4 regions of the Sphingobacterium sp. UBA3549 genome follow, and region 1 is predicted to be linked to each of the others. Evidence: riboswitches for the same ligand, from Rfam matches in the RefSeq annotation. Region 1 holds a riboswitch; each other region holds the start of a gene.
The links. Region 1 has a riboswitch for S-adenosylmethionine ahead of B2W36_RS18115 (O-acetylhomoserine aminocarboxypropyltransferase/cysteine synthase family protein). Riboswitches for the same ligand answer to the same signal wherever they lie in the genome.

Region 2: another riboswitch for S-adenosylmethionine. It lies ahead of B2W36_RS21190 (5-oxoprolinase); the one in region 1 lies ahead of B2W36_RS18115 (O-acetylhomoserine aminocarboxypropyltransferase/cysteine synthase family protein).
Region 3: another riboswitch for S-adenosylmethionine. It lies ahead of metF (methylenetetrahydrofolate reductase [NAD(P)H]); the one in region 1 lies ahead of B2W36_RS18115 (O-acetylhomoserine aminocarboxypropyltransferase/cysteine synthase family protein).
Region 4: another riboswitch for S-adenosylmethionine. It lies ahead of metE (5-methyltetrahydropteroyltriglutamate--homocysteine S-methyltransferase); the one in region 1 lies ahead of B2W36_RS18115 (O-acetylhomoserine aminocarboxypropyltransferase/cysteine synthase family protein).

The regions. Positions count from the first base shown of each region.
Region 1 covers NZ_DFOE01000035.1:122,405-128,108, reverse strand. The annotation lists gene B2W36_RS18125 (TonB-dependent receptor) at 1-1,000, opposite strand, end outside; gene B2W36_RS18120 (FUSC family protein) at 1,344-3,371, shown strand; SAM riboswitch class I at 3,552-3,664, shown strand; gene B2W36_RS18115 (O-acetylhomoserine aminocarboxypropyltransferase/cysteine synthase family protein) at 3,921-5,231, shown strand; gene B2W36_RS18110 (homoserine O-acetyltransferase family protein) at 5,267-5,704, shown strand, end outside.
Region 2 covers NZ_DFOE01000038.1:6,355-12,058, forward strand. The annotation lists gene B2W36_RS21165 (hypothetical protein) at 1-259, opposite strand, end outside; gene B2W36_RS21170 (hypothetical protein) at 300-1,076, opposite strand; gene B2W36_RS21175 (hypothetical protein) at 1,129-1,458, shown strand; gene B2W36_RS21180 (DKNYY domain-containing protein) at 1,460-2,338, opposite strand; gene B2W36_RS21185 (hypothetical protein) at 2,668-2,973, shown strand; gene B2W36_RS21190 (5-oxoprolinase) at 3,006-3,269, opposite strand; SAM-I-IV-variant riboswitch at 3,336-3,429, opposite strand; gene B2W36_RS21195 (DUF3050 domain-containing protein) at 3,636-4,406, shown strand; gene B2W36_RS21200 (3-hydroxyacyl-CoA dehydrogenase) at 4,558-5,454, opposite strand; gene B2W36_RS21205 (oleate hydratase) at 5,521-5,704, opposite strand, start outside.
Region 3 covers NZ_DFOE01000037.1:315,796-321,499, reverse strand. The annotation lists gene B2W36_RS20170 (DUF2723 domain-containing protein) at 1-803, opposite strand, end outside; gene metF (methylenetetrahydrofolate reductase [NAD(P)H]) at 1,044-2,000, opposite strand; SAM riboswitch class I at 2,072-2,174, opposite strand; gene B2W36_RS20160 (hypothetical protein) at 2,351-3,202, opposite strand; gene rimM (ribosome maturation factor RimM) at 3,302-3,826, opposite strand; gene B2W36_RS20150 (30S ribosomal protein S16) at 3,945-4,466, opposite strand; gene B2W36_RS20145 (UvrD-helicase domain-containing protein) at 4,831-5,704, shown strand, end outside.
Region 4 covers NZ_DFOE01000017.1:187,645-193,348, reverse strand. The annotation lists gene B2W36_RS09550 (sensor histidine kinase) at 1-1,212, shown strand, start outside; gene B2W36_RS09545 (response regulator transcription factor) at 1,314-2,003, shown strand; SAM riboswitch class I at 2,192-2,295, shown strand; gene metE (5-methyltetrahydropteroyltriglutamate--homocysteine S-methyltransferase) at 2,374-4,686, shown strand; gene B2W36_RS09535 (tetratricopeptide repeat protein) at 4,785-5,312, opposite strand.

The DNA of each region.
Region 1 (5,704 bases):
ATCCAATGACCTCCTCTTTTCCTAGGTTAAAATCTCCCGCAAATTTGAAATTGCGGCCTCGATAACGGAATTTCGAATAAGAATCCGAATTAAAAAAAGTCGTCCCGGTTTTGGTATCTACAGCTCTATCGATATCTAAATCATTAAATCCTAAGGCAGTTGCGTAGTTATAAGAAGAAAATAAATTCACCCAATTGTTACGATGGTTTATTAGAAAGCCACCATCCGCCTTTGTATATTTACCTTGCCCTAAATTGAGGTTTAAACTAACATTACTTCCAAATAGCGTATTCTTCTTTGTCTTAATATTAATAATTCCTGCATTCCCTGCGGCATCGTATTTTGCGGGTGGATTGGTGAGTACCTCGATCGACGCTATTGCATTGGAAGCCGTATTTTCCAATAATCGCGATACTTCATCCGCAGAAAGATAAGTAGGCTTACCATCAATCATGATAATCACATTACTTTTTCCACGCAGATTGATCTTTTTGTTATCTAAAGTTACTCCTGGAACCTTTTGCAGGAGCTCCAATGCGTTATTCCCTGTTGCCAAAATACTGTTTTCGACATTGAGTACAACTTTATCGAGATGACTTTCAATCAATGGCTTCTTACCGATCACCTGCGCCTCACTCAACACTTTACTTTCCACCTGTAAACGAATCGTATCCAGCATCTTGAGATCTCCCGTAATTACGACCATTTCAGCAGAATGATAAACAGCATACCCTACCGTGGACACACGTAGGCTATACTTGCCCTCGGGGATCGCAGACAACACAATTTCTCCATTTTCGTTGGATAAAGTTCCCTTTAATAAGATATCATTGGGCTTCCGAAATAGTGAAATATTTGCAGCCACAATAGGCTGGTTGTCTTGTCCAACAACGACTGTATGTAATCTTACCCCGTCAGACTGTGCTGAAACGGGTCCGGCAATAGAAAACAGGACTAAAAAAAGTGAAAATAAGAGCAATTTAATTTTTTGTGGTTTCATAATGTAGTTTCTTTAGGCTATCGATTAGATAGTCAACTTCATAATAATGACAACAAACCTCGTATATTCATTACACATTGACTAGTAGAAATAGATAGATCGTCCGATTCACTCGGTAGACAGCCAAATAACATCGGTAAACCATATCCTTCACTGATCGATGCTAAAGCCGGTAAAATCATCCCAGCTAATCTTGAATCTCCAAGAAGCACAGCGCAAGAAAAGCACATCGAATCAAAATAAAAATTCAAAAAATAAACAAAATTCAAAACAAATAAAATGTATAATACAAATATTAAGCATAATATTTGTATTTTTACGGCGAAAATTAGTAAACTGATTGATGAGCATTGAATCATTAAAGAAAAGATTCTACCTTTTTTATATCCATATTATCCGATTCATCCAGGGAGAACATACTGGCGATGCTTTGCGCAATGTATCTATCAGCATTTTGCCGAGTTTGGCGATCTATCTGTTGGGTGCACCAGCAAACGCAGCCATCGGTATTGGGGTGGGATCATTATTGACTACATTAACCGATCCTCCAGGTAATCGGAAAGATAAATTTTCTTCCGCTCTTGTTTGTATTCCCACTTTCTTTATTGCTTCGCTTCTTACAGCCTTTCTTTTTCCTTATCATTGGCCGCTGGTTATTTTATTGAGTTCCGCAGGCTTTATCTGCACTTTTTACGGGGTTTTAGGCCCCCGTTATGCCGCAATTGGGAACATGACATTGATTCTGATGAGCTTTGTCATCGGCATGGCCCCTCAACATCCGCTTTCAGTGAGCTTACAAATTACTGCAGGCGCCAGCATCTATTATTTCTTTAGTCTATTGCAGGCTTACATACAACCCTATCGCTCTTTAAAACACGCCATGGCCAATGGGTTTCACGGTTTATCTCAATTTCTATTGATACGTTCTGAATCTTACGATCCGGATATTCCGCTGGACTTGACTTACAGCCGCGTCGGAAAAATTTATGGTCAGATCAGTGAACAACAGGAGCAAATCAGATCCCTCTTATTCAGGGAAGAAAAAATCATAAGCCAACGCTGGCACAAAAGCAACTATTGGCTTAGTCAGGTCTATGGATTAATTGATTTACACGAATTAATTATTGCATTGGATCATGACTATGATGCCATTCGAAAAAATTTGCTGGATACCGGTAGCCTTCCCATAATTCGTCGTAGCATAACATTACTGGCCTTGGAAATCGATAGTTTTTCGCAGCCTAATAAAAGGTTTCGCTATGCAGAGCAGCGCTACGATAACCACAGTAAAATCAATGCGCTGTTGTTGGATCTAAAGGAGATTCAAGAACAACAGACTGCCCCAGCAGATGGTATTCTCGCTTCCATCATCCGTAATATTGAAGCTATTATTGAAGTTCTCAAACGGATTCAAGTTGCTTTTTATCAAAATCAAGAAATCAAAAACAAAATTGACACCAATGAGTATCAGCAATTTATCAATCGTCCTTTGCGTAATTTAAGTGATATCAAGAGCAGACTCAATCTCCATAATCCAATTTTCCGTTTTGCACTCCGGATGGCCGTTCTCTTCGGAACAGGCGCATTGATCGGCATTTCTTTCTTGGATTTTAAATATACTTATTGGATCTTACTCACTATTGCCATCGTTGCGAGACCTGCATTTTCAATGACCAAAACACGCAATATAGAACGCATACTAGGTACACTTTCGGGAATTGCCGTCGGAATACTCTGTTTGGTCTCCATTGACTTTCTGCCCGTTCTTCTTCAAATTGCCGCTATTGGATTATTTGGATTCTTCCTATTCAACCGATCAAATTATATGGTCAGTGTGATCTTTATTACGCTAGGCATAGTCATCGCATTAAACTTATTTGAAGGAAATATTAATATCATTTTAGGCAGTAGAATAATTTTTACTTTAGTTGGTGCGCTGCTGGCAATAGCGGGCTATTTTTTGATACCCGTACGCCAAAGCACGAGCATGGTCCACTTGGCAAAAGAGGTCGCATTATATAACCACCATTATTTTCAAATTATCAACAAACGCCTATCTGATGATCTGCAAAGTTCGTTCGACATTCGACTGGCTCGGAAAAAAGCACAGACTGCCATGGCTCTCTTTTCCGATGCGATCAATCAAATGAAGAAGGAACCTGAACACAAGTGGGTAGACTGGTCCCATATCCATCATTTTCAAGCACTCTCCTATCGCATCAATTCGCATTTGGTTGGTCTCTCCATATCGTTAGGTAGAAAAGCGAATCACGACATACAACAGGGTATACACTGCAGAATTGATGCTTTAAAACCCCTTTTAACCTACTTAGATCAGCTGGCAGAAAATATCAACTTAAGAAAACCATAAAGGCAAGCTATGTATTTATGTATCAATATTGAATAACAAATATGCGATTACAGCTCCCGAAGTAACGCTCTTTTAAGTAAAAAAAACGTATTTCTTTTGCTTTAATAAAAAAGAAGTTTATATTTGTGTCGTCTTCGAAAGAAGATTTCTAATCAACACCTTCCTTAATCAGTAGGTCTTGATTTATAAAGAAGTGGCGAGAGACTGGCTCAATGACCCACTGGCAACCTTCAATTTGCTTGAAAAGGTGCCAATTCCTGTCCAAAATAATATCGTTTTGGAGCATATAAATGATATAAGACAATGCTTATTAAATTACTGAAATCCATTAAAAATTCAGGTTCAATACAACTGAACCTTGCGAACAGCAAAAGTGTACTACATCGTAAAAAAGTATCGATGCGAATGCGTATGCATACACACTTCCCTGCTTGTTAAAAATCATTTCCTTTTTCTTGGATAACGATTTGACAGACCTTCCAAGTAGGTGTGTATGCTTCTCTTTTACCTTTACAAATTCTTTTTTGAAACCTTAAAATCTGATCTATTATGTCTTCTAACAAAAATTTGAAATTCGAAACACTACAGGTTCATGCTGGCCAAGTCGCTGATCCTACCACAGGATCCAGAGCAGTTCCTATATATCAAACAACATCTTTTGTCTTTGAAAATGCAGAACATGGGGCCAATCTATTCGCATTAAAACAGTTTGGAAACATTTATACCCGGATCATGAATCCAACTACGGATGTATTTGAACAACGGATTGCAGCTTTAGAAGGTGGTGTTTCCGCAGTCGCAGTTGCATCTGGTCAGGCAGCGCAGTTTATTGCATTAAATAATATTCTTGAAAGCGGTGACAATTTCGTTGCAGGGTCCAACTTATATGGAGGTACATTCAATCAATTCAAAGTTGCATTTAAACGGCTAGGTATTGAAGCTCGTTTTGCCACCGATGCTGAAGCTGATAAAATAGAAGCGCTCATTGACGATAAAACTAAGGCAATCTATGTCGAGACAATAGGGAACCCAAGCTTCAATATTCCTGATTTTGAAAAAATTGCCGCTGTAGCCAAAAAATACGATTTGCCATTAATTGTTGACAACACATTTGGAGCTGGGGGTTATTTATTTAAACCTTTAGAGTATGGCGCAAATGTGGTCGTTGAATCGGCAACGAAATGGATTGGTGGGCATGGAACAAGCATTGGCGGCGTCATCGTTGATGGAGGTAACTATAACTGGGGAAATGGGAAGTACCCACAATTTTCTGAACCATCTGAGGGCTATCACGGATTGGTCTTTTCAGATATTTTTGGTGAAAATGGCCCATTTGGCAATATACAATTTGCAATTCGCGCACGTGTAGAGGGATTGAGAGATTTTGGACCAGCACTCTCTCCTTTCAATTCATTCTTGTTGTTACAAGGCCTTGAAACATTGTCTTTACGTGTACAACGGCATGTCGACAACACGTTGGAAATCGCTAGATGGCTTGAGGCCCACCCTCAGGTAGAAAAGGTAAATTATCCAGGATTAAAAAGCTCTCCAAGTTTCGCTAATGCGCAAAAATATCTTAAAAATGGGTACGGCGCAGTGCTTTCTTTCCAGCTAAAGGGCGATGCAGCACAGAAAGCCAATGACTTTATCGACAGTTTAGAATTAATCAGTCATTTAGCTAACGTAGGCGATACTAAATCGCTGATTATTCATCCAGCCGCAACGACCCACCAACAATTGAGTGACGAAGATCAAGCGCATGCGGGTGTGTTCAAAGGACTATTGCGCCTGTCAGTGGGAATAGAACATATTGATGACATCAAAGCAGATTTACAGCAAGCTTTTGATAAAATCAACTAATTAGACTTTAGTCGGCTATAAAATTTAAATGTAAAATGAGTAAGCATATTTATCTGCACCCGAAGCCTTTTGTATTTGAAAATGGACGAGAGCTTACTGATTTACAAATCAGTTATGAGACGTTTGGCAAACTTAATCCAGATCGCAGCAATGTGATCTGGGTATGTCATGCCCTAACGGCCAATGCGAACGTCTTGGATTGGTGGCCGGGCCTTTTTGGAACCGATGACTTATTTGACCCGAGCGACTATTATATCATCTGCGCCAACGTCATTGGGTCGGCCTATAGCAGTAGCAACCCATTGTCTATTAACCCATCCACTGGGCACCCCTATTATCTATCATTTCCGGAGTTTACGGTAAAAGATTTGGCCTGTGCACACCAATTTCTTGCTGACCATCTGGAAATCAAGCGTATTAACGTTCTGATCGGGGGCTCATTAGGGGGGCAGCAGGCATTGGAATGGGCGGCG
Region 2 (5,704 bases), on a different contig from region 1:
CAAAAAAACTACCGACCACAACTATTATAGATAGAAAATATAGTATGGCGATCCCCTTATTTATCATTCCTGCAGATTCAACAGATATTCCCCAAATATCTGCTACTTCCTGATTTGGAGTTTCTGAATACATATTTCCATAAAACCCTACTGACGTAATTTTACGGATGATACCACCGATTCCGACGTATGGCAAACATAACCATCCTATCAATTGGGTGACGCAGATTGCAAAACATATATTATAGTATGACTTCATATGGCAAATTAAAGTAAATTATATTTAATTGAAAAACAGACTAATCACAATCAGTCGATAGTGTGCTTAGAGGAGCCTCCCCATTCAATACTTTTTTTACCAAACTCCAATCAGGTCGATGCTTTTGTGAAGCCTTGATAGTTGCACTTCCTCCCCTTTGATTAACAAATGATGTAACTTTACCTTGAAAGGATTCCCATAATGCATCAGCTTGGCTAAACGGCACATTGGCAAGCGACTGTAAGAACGTAGCATCCCAATTTGTAATTCGATCTACTCCCCTCGTATAAAAAGTGTGAGAACCATCTGAATTCACTTCATATCCAAATTTTCTATTTCCGCTGACTGGATGATCATGATATTTGGGGTCATTGATGGTAGTAAAGGTCCATTCTGTAGGTGAGCTGTCCGATACAATTACAGATCCGTTATCTGGCCCCGGAATATCTATACCTATAATTGCACCTGTGGGATTTGAAGAATTCCATAAATAAGTGTCATTCACAGTATAATAATTATATGGTTCAAATATTGAAAGATTGTTATTTACAAACTGATTTAAATTTAATCTTATATATTCTAAAAATGCAGATGGCGTCATCCTTGTTCCGTTTAAAACAGGTAATTGGTCAACGCGTATCGAGAAATCATCCATATTGACGACGGAGCTATAAGCATTATTGATCGACTGGATCCTTGCTTTAATAGGTCCATTTAACCCCGGCACGATATGAGGTGTAGCGAGTAACTCATCTAATTTATTGAAGACATCATTATTTGGAACAAAATCAGCAATTTCTACCCATTTTTCAACCATCGGAAAGGAGTCCTTTCAGATCGGTAATAAAGAAGAGTTTACTTACCGACGTATGGCCATCCAAGCAGCACGGCATCGCTTGCAAAAAGCTGCAGCATTTGATAAAGGTGGGCGTGGTCGTAAGCGGAAAATGAAAAGCTTGGAGCACTTCAACGAAAAGGAGAAAAATTATGTAGACACCAAGCTCCATCTCTATAGCCGCCGGTTAATTGAACTTTGTGTGAAAGCACAGGCAGGTACCCCCTTGTTGGTCAACCAATCCAATAAGGAGGAAATTGCCAAAGGCGATAAATTTCTGTTGCGCAACTGGGGCTACTACGGTCTTATTGAAAAAATTAAATACAAAGCTAAAATGGTCGGGATCAACATTATTATCGAGTAGATCAATCCAATTTTTTCCCTTTATAAAACTTGCTCCATGCATCCCCGGCATAGCCGTTATCCAAATATTCAAAGGTGGAAGCACTCGCCCCCTTCAGCTCCTGGCCGCGATAGAAAACCGTCCAGGAGTCTTTCGCATACCCTCCTCTAAGTGCTGTAAAGGTAGATGCCGAAGCGCCGTTAACTTTTATTCCTTGATAGTAAACTGCCCAGGCGTCTTTGGCATAGCCATCACCCAAATATTCAAACGTTGAAGCAGAAGCCCCTTCCACTTTCTGATTTTTATAGAAAACAGACCAATTGTCCTTGGAATATTGACCGCCAAGAGGCTGTGTGGTAGGACCAGCAAATCTCTCGTTCTTTTCGCCCCGATAATAGCTTGACCAATTATCTTTTGCATAACCCCGACCGAGGTTTTCAAAGCTGGAGGAGTTGGCTCCTGCAATTTCTTTGCCCAAATAGTAGACTTTCCATGCGTCTTTGCTGTAACCATTTCCCAGCGTCTTGAAGGAAGACGCTGTCACATTCGATAAGGATCTGCCATAAAAATAGATCTTCCAGGCATCACTAGCGTAACCGTCACCCAGTGACTGAAAAGTAGAAGGACTTGCATCGGCTACAGCTGCCCCCCGAAAATAGACTTTCCAGGTGTCTTTTGCATAACCATCACCTAAAAACTGAAAAGAACCGGCATTGGCATTGACAATTTCTTTACCACGATAATAGATACGTGATCCGATTTTGCTGTAACCATCACCCCGATGTTCCTGAAAGAAAAAAGTAGCAAAATTGGCATGCGCTACTTTAGCACAAATAGCCTGTGTGGCAGTAGTCAACAAAAGAAGAACGAGCATGGTTTTAAATGGGACTTTTGACATCATATAGGGCATCGGGTTAAATTTGAAAGCAAATGATCATATGTTACTCTTGTTAATGAGACCCAATAATCACAATAAAGTTTAGTCATCAATTAATTATTTATTTCTTGGAACTGATGCGATTGAAAATAGAAGGTCATTATTTCGCATGCTTATGTCTTCAACTAAATTCCAACCGTTTAAGCGCTCAGGCTGCGGTGATAAAGATAACAGTTTTTATGAAATTGTCGACTCCGACGCAAAAGCGATTGTACTGTCAGATCTTTGTCAATACGCAAGGTAAAAATCGGGAATATTTGGTCGAGTAGTATTTTTTTTATATATTGCTGGTTATGAGTTTTAAAGAAAAATTAGAGAACTGGCGCACGTCAATCAATCGCGCCGGTAGTGGTGAGGAATTGTATATTTTGCTTTTGAACTACAAAAAGTTTATCAACAAAAATTGGATGGACGATTTTGGCGATCCGGGTAACTGGAAATCGGAATTAAATCAGGTCATCAGCAAAGTAAGAAAGAAAGTGGATGTGGCAGAAATTCAAAATTGCGACGATCTCTCGTCCTACAAAGACGACGCTCGGCAAACAGCCCATTCGCTCAATCATACATTAAGATATCACCACTCATTGACAAAAGAGTAGGCTAGGCCTACTCTTTTTTTGTTTATAGGGCTTTACTGTAAAGGAATCAAAACATTTTGTTCCAGACGGACAGGCACCTGCTTCACCGACGTAAAGCCGTCTTCCTTGGAAATAATATTAGAAAGATCAAGCCCCCTTTTGGAGAATGTACTGATCAAAGCTGTTCTGAAGGTAGCTTTCGATGATCCCCAGCCTTGTCCTAAAATGGTGTCGTTGTTGAGCTGGATCAGTTCATCTGTTGAATAATAACTGAATTTTTCCAGTAAGTGTTGGTAAAGATTTGTTGTTGTAGCCATACAATTTAAAAATTTAAAGGATTAAACCATAAACTGTATCCAGATTACTTTGGGAAAATAACCGTTGTGTAACGTTTATTTTGGTCGAAACCCGTATTAATTTACCACCGCGGTGCCTTCACTCGGTTGGTATTGCATCATGCAATTCTGAATACTCTACAAAGATAGTAGATTATTTTTTATAACAAAACTTTTTTTGTCTTTACTGCTATTAAACGCTGATAATCGAAAACAGCAGCAAAACAAGCTGGTCGCTTTGACTTTAATTTGGGTATAAAGCGGTTAACTGATTGGGAAATTTATCATGTTACTGTAATCTCATCGAAAATACTTTAAAAAGCAGAGAGAACACAATACTTTTGCGGCATGAATAGAATTGCGGAAATTAACGAATACATTGCTACCGAACGCGAAGTATTATTGCAACACCCTTTATACCGTAAAATCAAAACGATCAAAAATTTACGTTCTTTTACCGAAGGGCATGTGTATGCTGTATGGGATTTTATGTCTTTATTAAAAGCTTTACAGATCAAATTAACCTGTACCACACTTCCATGGTTCGCCAGTGAACATCCTTCAACGCGCTATTTGATTAATGAAATTGTATTGGCAGAGGAGTCGGATGAATATATCGATGGACGTCGATTAAGCCATTTTGAGATGTATCTCGACGCAATGTCTGCTATGGGAGCCGACCTCCATTTGATCAATAAATTTATTGCCAATGCCAAAAAATCGGATAATATATTCGATGCTATAGCATTGACAACATTGGACAGGCGAATCAAAGATTTTCTGAATTTTACATTCGAAGTAATAGCTGAGGGTGAAGTGCATAAAATTGCGGCGGCATTTACCTTTGGACGTGAAGACCTCATTCCCGGAATGTTTACCTCTATTTTAGAAGAAATTAAAGCGAATTTCCCTACAGCCAATTTAGACAGTTTTATTTATTATTTTCAACGCCATATTGATTTAGATGGCGACGAACACGGTCCATTGGCGATGCAGATGATAACAGATCTTGCGAAGGACGATGAGGTTAAATGGACGGAAATGAAGGAGATTAGTAAAGTTGCGCTGCAAAAAAGAATTCAACTGTGGAATGCAATTGAAGATTCCTTATATGGATAATACGTTAAGCAGATCTTTGAGAACGGCCTTTCAGAATCATGATCTGAAAGGCCGTTCTATGTAGATTATAACAAGTCTTTATTTATCCGTTATCTTGTAAGATCGCGCACGAGCTGTTTATTGAAATCGCGTTCTTTCGAAAGCCAGTCCATTACTTCAAAAAGTCTGGCGATTGATAGGCTGGATTGGGATAGGTATAGAACCCTTCCCCGGTAGCGACGCCTAATTTGTTCTTGTCTATGAAATGTTCTTTAAGATAGGCTACAGTTTTGATCTTTATGGGATCATTGGCTGCCTCGGCACTCATTTTGTTGATATTATAGGCAGTTGTGATGCCAACGATATCGAGTATGCCAAAGGGGCCCGTTGGCGCTCCCGTGGCAACCATCCAAGTCTTGTCGATTGTTTGGGCATCGGCTACTTCGTTGACCAAAAGATCCGTTGCTGCCGATAGTAGCGGAACAAGTAAGGAGTTTACAATATAGCCAGGCTGCTCCTTATGCAGTGGCAGTGCAACCATCCCAATGGATTTTGAAAAGTTGACCACCTGCTCAAATACTGTTTTGTCTGTGCCTGGATGGCCCATAATTTCTGCTGTATTGTGCTTCCAGATCTCATTGGCAAAGTGTAAGGCCAAGAACTGTTTGGGGCGGCCGGTCTCCTCAGCAAACTGACTTGGTAGCAGCGTTGAGGAGTTTGTCGCAAAGATGGTTTTTGCAGGAGCGACCTTTGCCAGCTCGTTATAGAAACTAATTTTAATCGCCGGATTTTCGGGAATTGCTTCGATCAGAAAATCTGCGTTCGCTACTGCCGAAGTGAGGTTTGAATCGTAACTGAGTCTGTCGAAGGTTGAAGCCAATTGTTCTTGACTGGCATGAAGATCATGTGCGAAGGCCTTCGCCATAAGATCAAATTTAGCTTTCGCTTTGTCAAGTACCTCATCGTTGATATCATAAACGGTGACATCGTAGCCATGAAAAGCAGCTTGGAAAGCAATTTGATAACCTAAAACTCCGCTGCCTGCTATCGTAATATTTTTAAAGTCCATGATGTTATTATTTTTTTTCAATTCGTAAAAACATACGCCGCGAAACCATGGCGCATGCTGTGATCCTTATCCTTTAATTCCTTTTAACCAATCTTTGAATTTGCTGATCTGTTCTGTGAGAAAGGATTCCTGCTCTTCCTCGTCCGCGGAACCAAGCGGTAGGATATGTTCAAAATAAGTGCCTTTCAATAGTTTACGCAGTAAACCTTCTCCTATAAACGGTTTGTCGTCATTTAACGTTTTGGCCGCT
Region 3 (5,704 bases), on a different contig from region 1:
AATGAGCACGAGAAGAAAATTCCGGAACCAAATCCCATTCCAAGTGAGTTTACAAATACAAGGTCAACTTTAGCAGCCAGGCCAACCAACCATTGAATAATACCCCACAAAACGGCTCCCAGGATCAGTACACCTACTACAAACGCTTTTAAGGTACCTTTCGCACTCACCTGAGTTGCTTTTCTGAAATAGACCACCATCGCTATCGCTGGGATAGCCAAAAGATTCAATAAATGGACTCCAATAGAAAGCCCCATAACAAAACCGATAAATACCAGCCAACGATCACTACCTTCTTCATCAGCACGAGCTTCCCATTTTAATATCCCCCAAAACACAACTGCTGTACACAAGGACGACATCGCATAAACTTCGGATTCTACGGCCGAATACCAAAATGAATCGCTGAAACTAAATGCCATTGCACCAACAATTCCTGCGCCGAAGATCTGCAAGCAGTTGGATAAAGGTGCGTATTTGTCTTCGCGGAGTATCTTCTTGGCAATTGCTGTTATCGTCCAAAATAAAAATGTAACCGTAAGCCCGCTGCAAATTGCCGATCCGATATTCATCCAATAGGCGATTTTACCTGCATTACCCAAAGCCAAGTTTGAAAATACATTCTGAATCAGAAGAAACAATGGTGCCCCAGGTTGGTGTGCTACTTCCAGCTTGTAAGCACAGGCAATGAATTCACCACAATCCCACCAGCTTACCGTCTTTTCCACGGTAGCAATGTATACACATGTGGCAATGAGTCCGCAAGCAAAACCCAGTAGAGAATTTATTCTGTTGTACGTCATAAGGTCAATTGGTCTTCTATTAAAATCCTTTTTAGGACTTTAAGTTAAAAAGTTATCCTGATTCCAATATGTTAATTAACACTATTTAACACAAGTACCTGACAATAAACACACTGACACTTGCACGCACGCAAATGACTCCGTTACCAACACGACGACTCGGCTATAAGGTCAATTATAGGATATCTTAACAATGAAAAAGGGAGCTTATCAGCTCCCTTTCGCGGGTATTTTTATGAGTTAGGCTAGTTTTTCTACAATTTTCTTTGTTGGACCCGGATTACTCATCGTATAGAAATGTAAAACCGGAGCACCAAACTTGATCAGCTCCTGACATTGTTGTACTAACCACTCTTCTCCGACTTGTCTGACGTCGGCATTCGTTTTACATTCCGAAACAGCATCGCTCAGTTCTTCTGGAATATCGAGATGAAATATTCGTGGTAAGGTCACGAGCTGCTTTTTAGTTGTCAGTGGCTTTAATCCTGGAATAATAGGCACATGTATTCCATTATCTCTACATTTAGTAACAAATTCCTTATATTTTTCGACATTAAAGAACATTTGAGTTACAATAAATTCCGCCCCCATATCGACTTTTTGTTTCAGATATTTAAAGTCAGTATTAAAATTTGGCGATTCAAAGTGTTTTTCGGGGTAACCTGCTACACCGATGCAAAAATCAGTCTTTTCCGATGTGACAATATCCTCATGCAGATACTTTCCTTTATTCATATCAGCAACCTGTTCCAATAGGTCTGTTGCAAAAGCATGTCCACCATCCGTCGGAATAAAATCAGCATCGCCCTTACGTGCATCTCCGCGCAATACTAAGACATTATCTATACCCAGGAAGTTCAAATCGATCAGTGCATTTTCGGTTTCCTCCTTAGTAAAACCACCACATATCAAATGGGGCACAGCATCAACTTTATATTTATTCATGATTGCTGCACATATCGCCACTGTCCCAGGACGTTTGCGATAGGAAACGCGTTCCAGTAATCCACTTGCATGCTCTTTATAGATATAATCTTCCCGGTGGTAAGTTACGTCGATAAAAGGAGGTTTAAACTCCATCAGTTCATCCATGGTTTTAAAAATACTTTGGATGCCCTGCCCTTTCGCCGGTGGCAATAGCTCAAAAGAAAATAATGTTTTTCCTTTGGCATTCTGGATATGATCGATAATCTTCATTAAAAAACTGTTTTTTAGTTTGGTTGGCTTATATCGAAACGCACACGTCGAGGAATCGTTTATCTTCATGTAACTTATCTTTCCCACATGGAGTAGGGTAGAATTTAGCACCTTGAACAATACAGGTTGCTAAGGCTTCAACGGGTCTATTCCCTCGGCCTTTCTCTATAAGCGTTGCTAATATCGTTTTAAAAAATCAAAAGACAAAAATATTTTTTCGAAAAGACTAAAATGGCACCGAAAATAGGGCAATAAGACCTTTGGGCTCTGCTTACACGCAACAAAAGAAATGTATGCACCACCAAAAAATGTTAAAAAAACAGGCGAAAGTAAGGATCGAGAATCATTGGCTAAAGATGCGCTGCCAGGGAATTCCGTAGATTTTTGAGATAAAATGTGATTAATAAAAGTCCTGTTACGTGGTATTCCTCTTTCGATGCATATTTAAAGCCATCAAATAAATAGCGATAGGCGATCAATGCATCTTGTTCATTGTAAAACAACTCTTTCCAAGATTCCGGCACATCTGTCCACGCCTTGAGCACAATACCGTTCTCAGCATAAATAATTGGCGATTCAACACCATCCATTCGATAATCGTGATGTGTACCAGAACTTGATATATGTTGAAAGTAAGCGATGGAATAATCAACAAAATTCAATGCCCTCGCCTTGACCTCCTTTTCACTTTCTGCTCTTACGGGAGCATTCCGCCACAAATTCACTTGACTGTCAAATTTGCTTGGTGTCTCGCGTATAGGGGTTTTATCTAAGGCAAAGTTGAGATAAAGTCTTTCGGTAGTAGGTACACGCGCTGAGTTAAACTGTGAAAAATCACCTCTTAGCTGAATAAAATCTTTTTTTACCTTAACAATATCCAATGCGATGCTACCTTTTTTCTCGTCGGTCAACTCTAATCTGTCACCATTGAATCTATACTTTCCGAAGAGTAATATATCGTCGAGCGCCAAGACAAAGCGGTCTTTATTATGGAGTGAGAGAAAGGACCGATATAAAGTAGGATCATTCCCATAGGTATTTGCCTCCACATTCTGGGGAGATTCTCTCTTAAGTTTATGATATTGCTCATTCGAATAGCCCAATATCATCTGATAATTACCTTCAGGAAACTCCTTTTTCTTTCCAAAGAAAGCACAAGAAGACAGTGAAAATAGGAATAGCAGGAGTAATAACGATTTCAAAATCAATTAATAATTATGGCAAAATAATATATGCCAATATAATAAATTACTGCGATAGTCTATGAAAGGCTATTCATTTATATAAGCCTAAGGATATACTTATTCTTTATACAGATCCACTAAGCCTTCTGGCAATTCAACTTCAATAATCTCCTCTTCGCCATCAATACCTAAGATCAAATCGTCCGAAAGTGGGAACATCAGCTCCTTGCCATCCATATCTACGGTAGCAACAAATTGTTGTGGAAACTCCTGAACATCTGTTATTCTCCCCAGTTCACCATGGTTTTCATCAATTACTAAAAAACCGATTAAATCCGTATATCTAAAATCATCTGGATCACGCTCCGGCATTTTATCATTGGAAAGATATAGCTTTTTACGTACAAGTATTTGAGCCTTATCAATATGATCCACATCCTCGAATGTCACATAAGCGGTACTGTTCTTTTGAAATTTGATGGCGTCAACAAAATAAGGAACAAGCTTTTTGTTCACTTCCACGAAGACGACATCCATATCCAAACTCTCGTATTCTTCGAATTCAAAAAATAGCTGTACTTCTCCTTTAAGCCCTCTTGTTTTGCTGATATAACCGATGTAAAAGCTTTGATCAATAGTCATATTTTCGTATTTAGCAATTAGATGTAAGACATGATAATGGCAAACTATAGCCTATAGGCTGTTTCAAAAAAAGCCGGCTCAAGGTTGAGTCGGCTTTCTCGAATACTTTATGAAAGAATTAACCTTCAGTTTCTTCTGATGCAGGAGCTTCAGTCTCTTCAGCAGGAGTTTCTTCCGCTACAGGAGCATTTTTAGCAGCTACAGCAGCAGCTTTTTCTTCTTTTTTCTTAGCTTCAGCAGCTAAAGCAGCATTTCTAGCATCAGCTTTAGTTTGTGCTAAACCATCTTTTTTACCAGAGATTCTTGCATCATTAGCTTCAGTCCAGGCTGCAAATTTAGCTTCAGCAGCAGCTTCATCAAAAGCACCTTTTTTCACACCACCTTGCAAGTGTTTTTTGTAAAGAACACCTTTGTAAGAAAGGATAGCGCGAGCTGTGTCAGTCGGTTGAGCACCTTTGTTCATCCAGTCCAAAGCTTTTTCAAAATCCAAAACGATCGTTGCTGGATTAGTGTTTGGGTTGTAAGAACCAATACGTTCAATGAATTTACCGTCACGTGGAGCGCGAGAATCCGCTACGACTACGTGGTAAAAAGGACGTCCTTTTTTACCGTGTCTTTGCAATCTGATTTTAGTTGCCATTTTTTAATTTATTTTATGTATTCAACATATCCCCCGAGCTTCATACTAGAGGGGATGCAAAGATAGTTATTTTTTTCTATTCATAAACATAATTTTATAAACTTCGCTGAAAATGACATCCTTAACACCTTGAACACCCCTTTTAGAACATATCTCATTGCACCAGCTCTGCCGTCAACACCTAAAGTAATGTGTACAGCTGTTGGCTTCGCCCGAAGGCAACACCTACTCATATTACGACACCAGTATATATCATAAAACAATAATTTGGTTAATAAATTAGAATCAAATTAAGGCTGTTTTCTCAATTAAAATAATCTTCCTCATTTTTGCCAATTCACTTTTTACTTTCTACCTTCATTCTATGAAATCCGTTGCGCCATTAAAAATATTAAAAGCTTCAGCCGGTTCGGGGAAAACCTTTAGCTTGACTTTACATTATCTCACCCTTCTCCTATCCAACGAGAATAGCTATAAGGAAATTTTGGCGGTGACATTCACCAATAAGGCAACTGCCGAAATGAAGGAACGTATCCTATCGGTACTCCATGGCCTGGCAACAGGCCATCCTAGCCCTAAAATTGAAGATTTCAGAAAGTTATTACTGGCACAACAGCCAGGTTGGACTTCACATCTTGTGCAGGAGAAAGCTCACCGTGTTTATCGCCGTATCTTACATGATTATAGTCATTTTACGATAAGTACAATTGATGGTTTCTCCCAAAAGGTCATCCGCGCGTTTACATATGAACTTAATCTTGATGCGGCTTACAAGATTGAAATGAATGTCAATAAAGTGAAAAATGAGCTGACAGTTATGCTCAATCAATTACTGGATGAGCGCCCCGATCTACTCGATTGGATTATAACTTATGCTGAAAAGAAGATAGCAAAAAATGAAAATTGGAACTACCGTCAGCAATTAATGAGTTTGGCGAGCCTTATTTTTTCTGAAAATTTCCAGGAATTTGATAGTTATATCAACTCAGCAAATCCCAAGGAGGTTTTTAATATCCTTAATCAGGAGATTGAACAGAAGATAAGCGCATTTACCGAAGCGCTATCCATGACAATTGAAGCGTTTAGTGAGACATTCAAAAAATTCAACCTCACTGAAAGTGACCTGAAGGGTAAATCGCGCAATAAGATAATCTCAGCTAGCAAAACCAGCAAAAAGACGGAAAAACTCAGCGCTTCTGAAATTGCCAAGATAATAGAAAAATACCTTCTGTTAATCG
Region 4 (5,704 bases), on a different contig from region 1:
AAACTTACAAAAACGATCGCTGATTTAGAAAAAAGACTGGATGTGCTTAATAAAAAGAACTCTTGGTCGGGGTTTAACGTTTATGATTCTGTTGCCATGTTGGGCGGTAAAAAGGCTGACTATATTGAAGATGTGGCTATTGGAATGGAATTAGCTAAACGCCCATTGAAAGATCGACTGAATATTATCATCGTTCAAGAGCTTATCAAAGAGGAATTGGCTCAACGCGACATTAAAGCGCCATTTAATATCGAAATATGGAGCACAAACAATATTTTACTCAATAATATCCTTGACGAAGCGGCTTTAAAAAATCCTTCAAATACAACACGGTACTCCACTGCTCTCTTTAAAGGCGACATTGGTGCTGCACCGGGAAAATTAACGATTTATTTCCCAAACAAAAAGGCGATCATCGCAGATAATATGGGCTATCTCCTTTTGCCTATGCTTGCGCTACTTTTTTTATTGGTGGGATGTTTTGCATACACGCTGATTATCATCTTTAGACAAAAGAAAGTTTCGGAGATGAAAACAGATTTTATCAATAATATGACACATGAGTTTAAGACGCCAGTTGCGACTATCATGATTGCTAGTGAATCGCTTAAGGATCCCGATATCAATGCCGACCATAAACGCGTTCAAAAATTAGCCAATATCATCTACGACGAGAACGTTAGATTAGGAAATCACATCGAACGTGTACTTGATTTAGCACGATTAGAAAAAGAAACCTTAAAACTAGATCAGGTAGATGTTCATATTAACGATCTTGTTTCTGCTGTTACGGACAGTATGCAACTGAGAATGCAAAATATTGGCGGAAAATTCACTATTGATCTGGCAGCCACGAAAGATGTCGTCGTTGGCGACGAACTGCATTTCTCAAACGTATTTTATAACCTATTGGATAATGCAATTAAATACAATAAAGGTGATCTACATGTGAGTATACAATCAAAAAACGTCGGGGATAGTATTGTGGTCACTATAGCTGACAACGGTATCGGTATGAGCCGAGATCACCTTCAAAAGATTTTTGACCAATTTTACCGGATACCGACAGGCAATGTCCACAATGTAAAAGGATTTGGTCTTGGTCTAAGTTATGTACAAGATATTCTGAGGAGACTGAACGGAAAAATTACGGTTAAAAGCGAAAAAGATAAGGGCACGACCTTTGAAGTAATTTTGCCTACAAAAAAATAAAAGGTTCCTTTTTTGTATATTTCCTCTGTAAAAGAATTTCAAAGGTAGAGGAAGCTGATTTATCAGCATCAAGGGAATTCGTTAAAATTAAAGTATTCATTATGCAAAAGATATTATTAGCAGAAGACGATCCTAATTTGGGGGATCTTTTAAAAGACTATCTCGAATTAAAGGGAAAATTTGACGTCACACTATGTACAGATGGTGATGAAGCAATATCCCAATTCAAGAAAAATAACTATGACCTCTGCATCTTCGATGTCATGATGCCTAAGAAAGACGGCTTCTCTGTTGGACGTGAAATCAGAAAAACAAACAATACTGTTCCAATAATCTTTGCCACAGCGAAAGGTATGATGGAAGATAAAACTGAAGCTTTTGAACTTGGAGGAGATGATTATATCACCAAGCCGTTTCGGGTTGAGGAATTGTTACTTCGCATCAATGCCCTGCTAAAACGCAGTGTTCGGGATAAAGAAGAAGAGGTAGTTGCAGACAAATTTGAAATTGGCGATTATTTCTTTGATTACACAAGTCAGCAGATTTCCTATAAAGGGCAGATGCAGAAACTATCGACTAAAGAAGCTGAACTATTACGCCTGCTCTGCCTAAAGAAAAATGATGTATTGACAAGAGAGGAGGCTTTATTAAAAATATGGCATGATGACAACTATTTTACTGGTAGAAGTATGGATGTCTTTCTCAGTAAACTTCGAAAATACCTGAAAGAGGATAGTAAAGTGGAGATTGTCAACGTGCACGGAAAAGGTTACAAACTTTTGGTAAGCTAAAAAAAAGGGGGAATGAGAAATACAGTCATTCCCCTTTTTTATGCTGCACAGCGTATTGGTGCATGACATACACAAATTCATGGATGAAAATAAAAGAACAAAACAATTTCATTCTTAGTAGAATATAAAAAATAGACGCACTTTTATAAAAAATTTGCATTTCAAAAAGAAATGTGCTAACTTAGCGTCGCTTATAGAGAAAGGCAGAGGGAATAGACCCGATGAAGCCTTAGCAACCTGTCCCTTGACAAGGTGCTAAATTCTACCCTATTTGATAAGGGAATGATAAGCCGAAGTCACCGAATTCTAGTGTGTCCTTCTCTCTCTAGCAAGAAATATAGTTGAAAAAGAAATATTAAAAACATTCATTATGTTATTGACTAACAATTTAGGTTACCCTCGTGTGGGCGCGTTCCGCGAATTGAAAAAAGCCAATGAGGCCTATTGGGCTAAAAAATCTTCTGTTGAGGAATTATTGGACACAGCAAAAAAAATTCGTGAAGGCAATTGGAAAACACAAAAAGATGCTGGAATAGATTTGATTCCTTCCAATGATTTCTCTTTTTACGATCAAGTATTGGATTTAACCCTCACTGTTGGTGCAATTCCTGCTCGTTACCATTCTTTATTGAATAAAGTAGACAACAATTACAGCTTAGATCTATATTTTGCAATGGCCCGCGGTTTCCAACAAGAAGGAATTGACGTAACTGCAATGGAAATGACCAAGTGGTTGGACACAAACTACCACTACATGGTACCAGAATTCACAAAAGATCAAGAATTCAAATTGACTTCTGAAAAATTCTTAAATGAATACAACGAGGCAAAATCATTGGGCATTGATACTAAACCAGTTTTACTTGGTCCGATCACTTACCTATTGATCGGTAAAGAAAAAGAAGCTGGCTTCGACAGGATCGATTTATTGGATAAACTTGTCCCTGTATATGAGCAAATATTGTCTAAACTAGCTGAAGCTGGTGCGCAATATGTTCAGATTGACGAACCTTTCTTAGCATTGGATTTAGATGCTAAAGTAAAAGCGCTATATCAGCCTACTTTTGAAAAATTAGCTGCTGCAGCAAAAAACATCAAATTAATCGCTACCACTTATTTCGAAGCGTTAAAAGATAACGAAGATATCGCGGTTAATTTGCCTATTCATGCTTTACATTTGGATCTTGTCCGTGGTGAAAACCAACTGGATACCGTTTTAGCTAAAGTTCCCGCTTCATTGACATTATCTTTAGGTATTGTTGAAGGCCGTAACATCTGGAAAAACGATTACGAAAAGTCATTGGTTAAAATCAAGCAAGCAGTTGATGCATTAGGAAAAGACCGCGTTTGGGTGGCTCCTTCTTCATCTTTATTGCATGTTCCTTTTGACCTAGATAATGAGCATAATGAACAATCATTACCTGCTGAAGTAAAAAATTGGTTAGCCTTTGCCAAACAAAAATTAGCTGAAGTAAAAGACTTAGCTGTACTGGCAGAAGGCGAAGTTGATGCGGAAACAGCGAAACGTTTTGAAGCGAACAAAGCTGCTGCTGAAAGCCGTCGCACTTCTCCATTAATTCACAAACCTGAAGTTAAAACACGTACAAGCAATATCACTGATGACGATGCAAAACGTACTTCAGCATTTGCAGACCGTAAAGCAGCGCAACAAGCGAAATTTAACTTGCCGGCATTCCCTACCACAACGATAGGTTCTTTTCCACAAACAAAAGATGTTCGTAAATGGAGAGCAGATTTGAAAAAAGGTGCTATTACACAAGCGGAATACGATAAAGCAATCGCAGAAGAAACTGAAAACACCATCCGCCTTCAAGAGCAATTGGACATCGATGTTTTGGTACATGGGGAATTCGAGCGTAATGACATGGTGGAATACTTCGGTGAACAATTAGCCGGATACGCTTTCACACAAAACGGCTGGGTTCAGTCTTACGGTTCTCGCTGTGTTAAACCTCCAATTATCTATGGTGATGTCTACCGTCCAGAAGATATGACTGTACGTTGGTCATCTTACGCACAATCATTGACAAACCGTCCGGTGAAAGGTATGTTAACAGGTCCTGTAACAATCTTACAATGGTCTTTTGTTCGTAACGATCAACCGCGTTCAACAACGACTTACCAAATTGCATTGGCCATCTTGGATGAAGTACAAGCCTTGGAAAAAGCAGGTATCAAAATCATCCAAATTGATGAACCAGCTATCCGGGAAGGATTACCTTTACGTAAAGCTGATCAAAAAGATTACTTGAACTGGGCAGTACGTGCTTTCCGTGTTTCTTCTTCAAATGTAGAAGACGATACACAAATCCACACACACATGTGTTATTCAGAATTCAATAATGTAATCGAAGATATCGCTGCAATGGACGCTGACGTTATCACGATCGAGACTTCACGTTCTCAAATGAAATTATTGAATGCTTTCGCTGGAGACTTTAAATATCCAAATGATATTGGTCCAGGTGTTTATGATATTCACTCTCCACGTGTACCCAGCAAAGACGAGATGGTAGATCTATTGCGTAAAGCAAAAGCAGTAGTGCCGGCAGAACAACTTTGGGTTAATCCTGACTGCGGATTGAAGACCCGTGCTTGGCCAGAGACCAAAGCAGCTTTAGAGTCTATGGTAGAAGCTGCCAAAATCTTAAGAGCAGAATAATTCTTAAACTATATTGATAAAGCCCTGGGTGAAATTTCACCTAGGGCTTTTTTATTGTACTCATATTAATCTAAAATTGTATCCAGATCGTGATCCTATTAACGAACAGTATTACCTTCTTTCTTACTATTTTTCCCACTTCCTTTACTAATTTCCTGTTTCCCCTTAATCCGATCCTCAATAGACTTCAGGCTTGACGAAAAATCAAGATCAACATTTTCAAGTTTCGCCATCTTTAACGCCTTCAACGCCTTTTTGTATTTTCTCATTTTTTCAAATAGAAGTGCTTTCTTTATCCAGATCCCTGCCAAGGGCATCGCCGGAAGTGTCAAAGCAAATTTAATCGTCTTTTTTGCAGCTTCATATTCTCCCATATCAATCAATGTCTGAATAAAATAAGGATATACTTCCACTGCCTGCACATTATGCGCCAAAGCTTCCTGGAAGTACCTTTTTGCCTGCTCATAATCAAACAACTGCTCGGCGTGAACTCTTCCCATCAAACACAGCGCCATTGTATTGGACTCATCATAAGACAGTGCATAGGATAAGGACTCCATGGTCTCCTCCAAATATATAGGATAGTTATCCAGCGCCTGAAGGACATATTTATTTACTGAATTCATAAAATTTTCTAAAACATAACATTCATATCCAGCTTTCATAATAACACTTGAAAGTAACTGGATTTTTAAAATTCCATAATAAGCTAAGCACATTGGAAAAATGGACTACTATTTAGAGCGCCAAGTTTTAGCCAATAGCAACGTAGGTTATTTAACGTATTAAGAAAGAAGATTAGGAAAGGGCCGTATTCTGAAGAATATTCCCGAGAATCTTCTCTGTGGACGAAGCGGGATTTTCTAATATAGCAAACATATTCTTCCGTTTTTATTAATTAATCTATTGAATTACAAAGATTCAAAATATTTACCAAATTCCCAAAAACTTGTGATTATTAATCGCTTAAATCCTACAAGGTGCTATTGGCGCATTATTGTCGCATCAATTTCGCTAA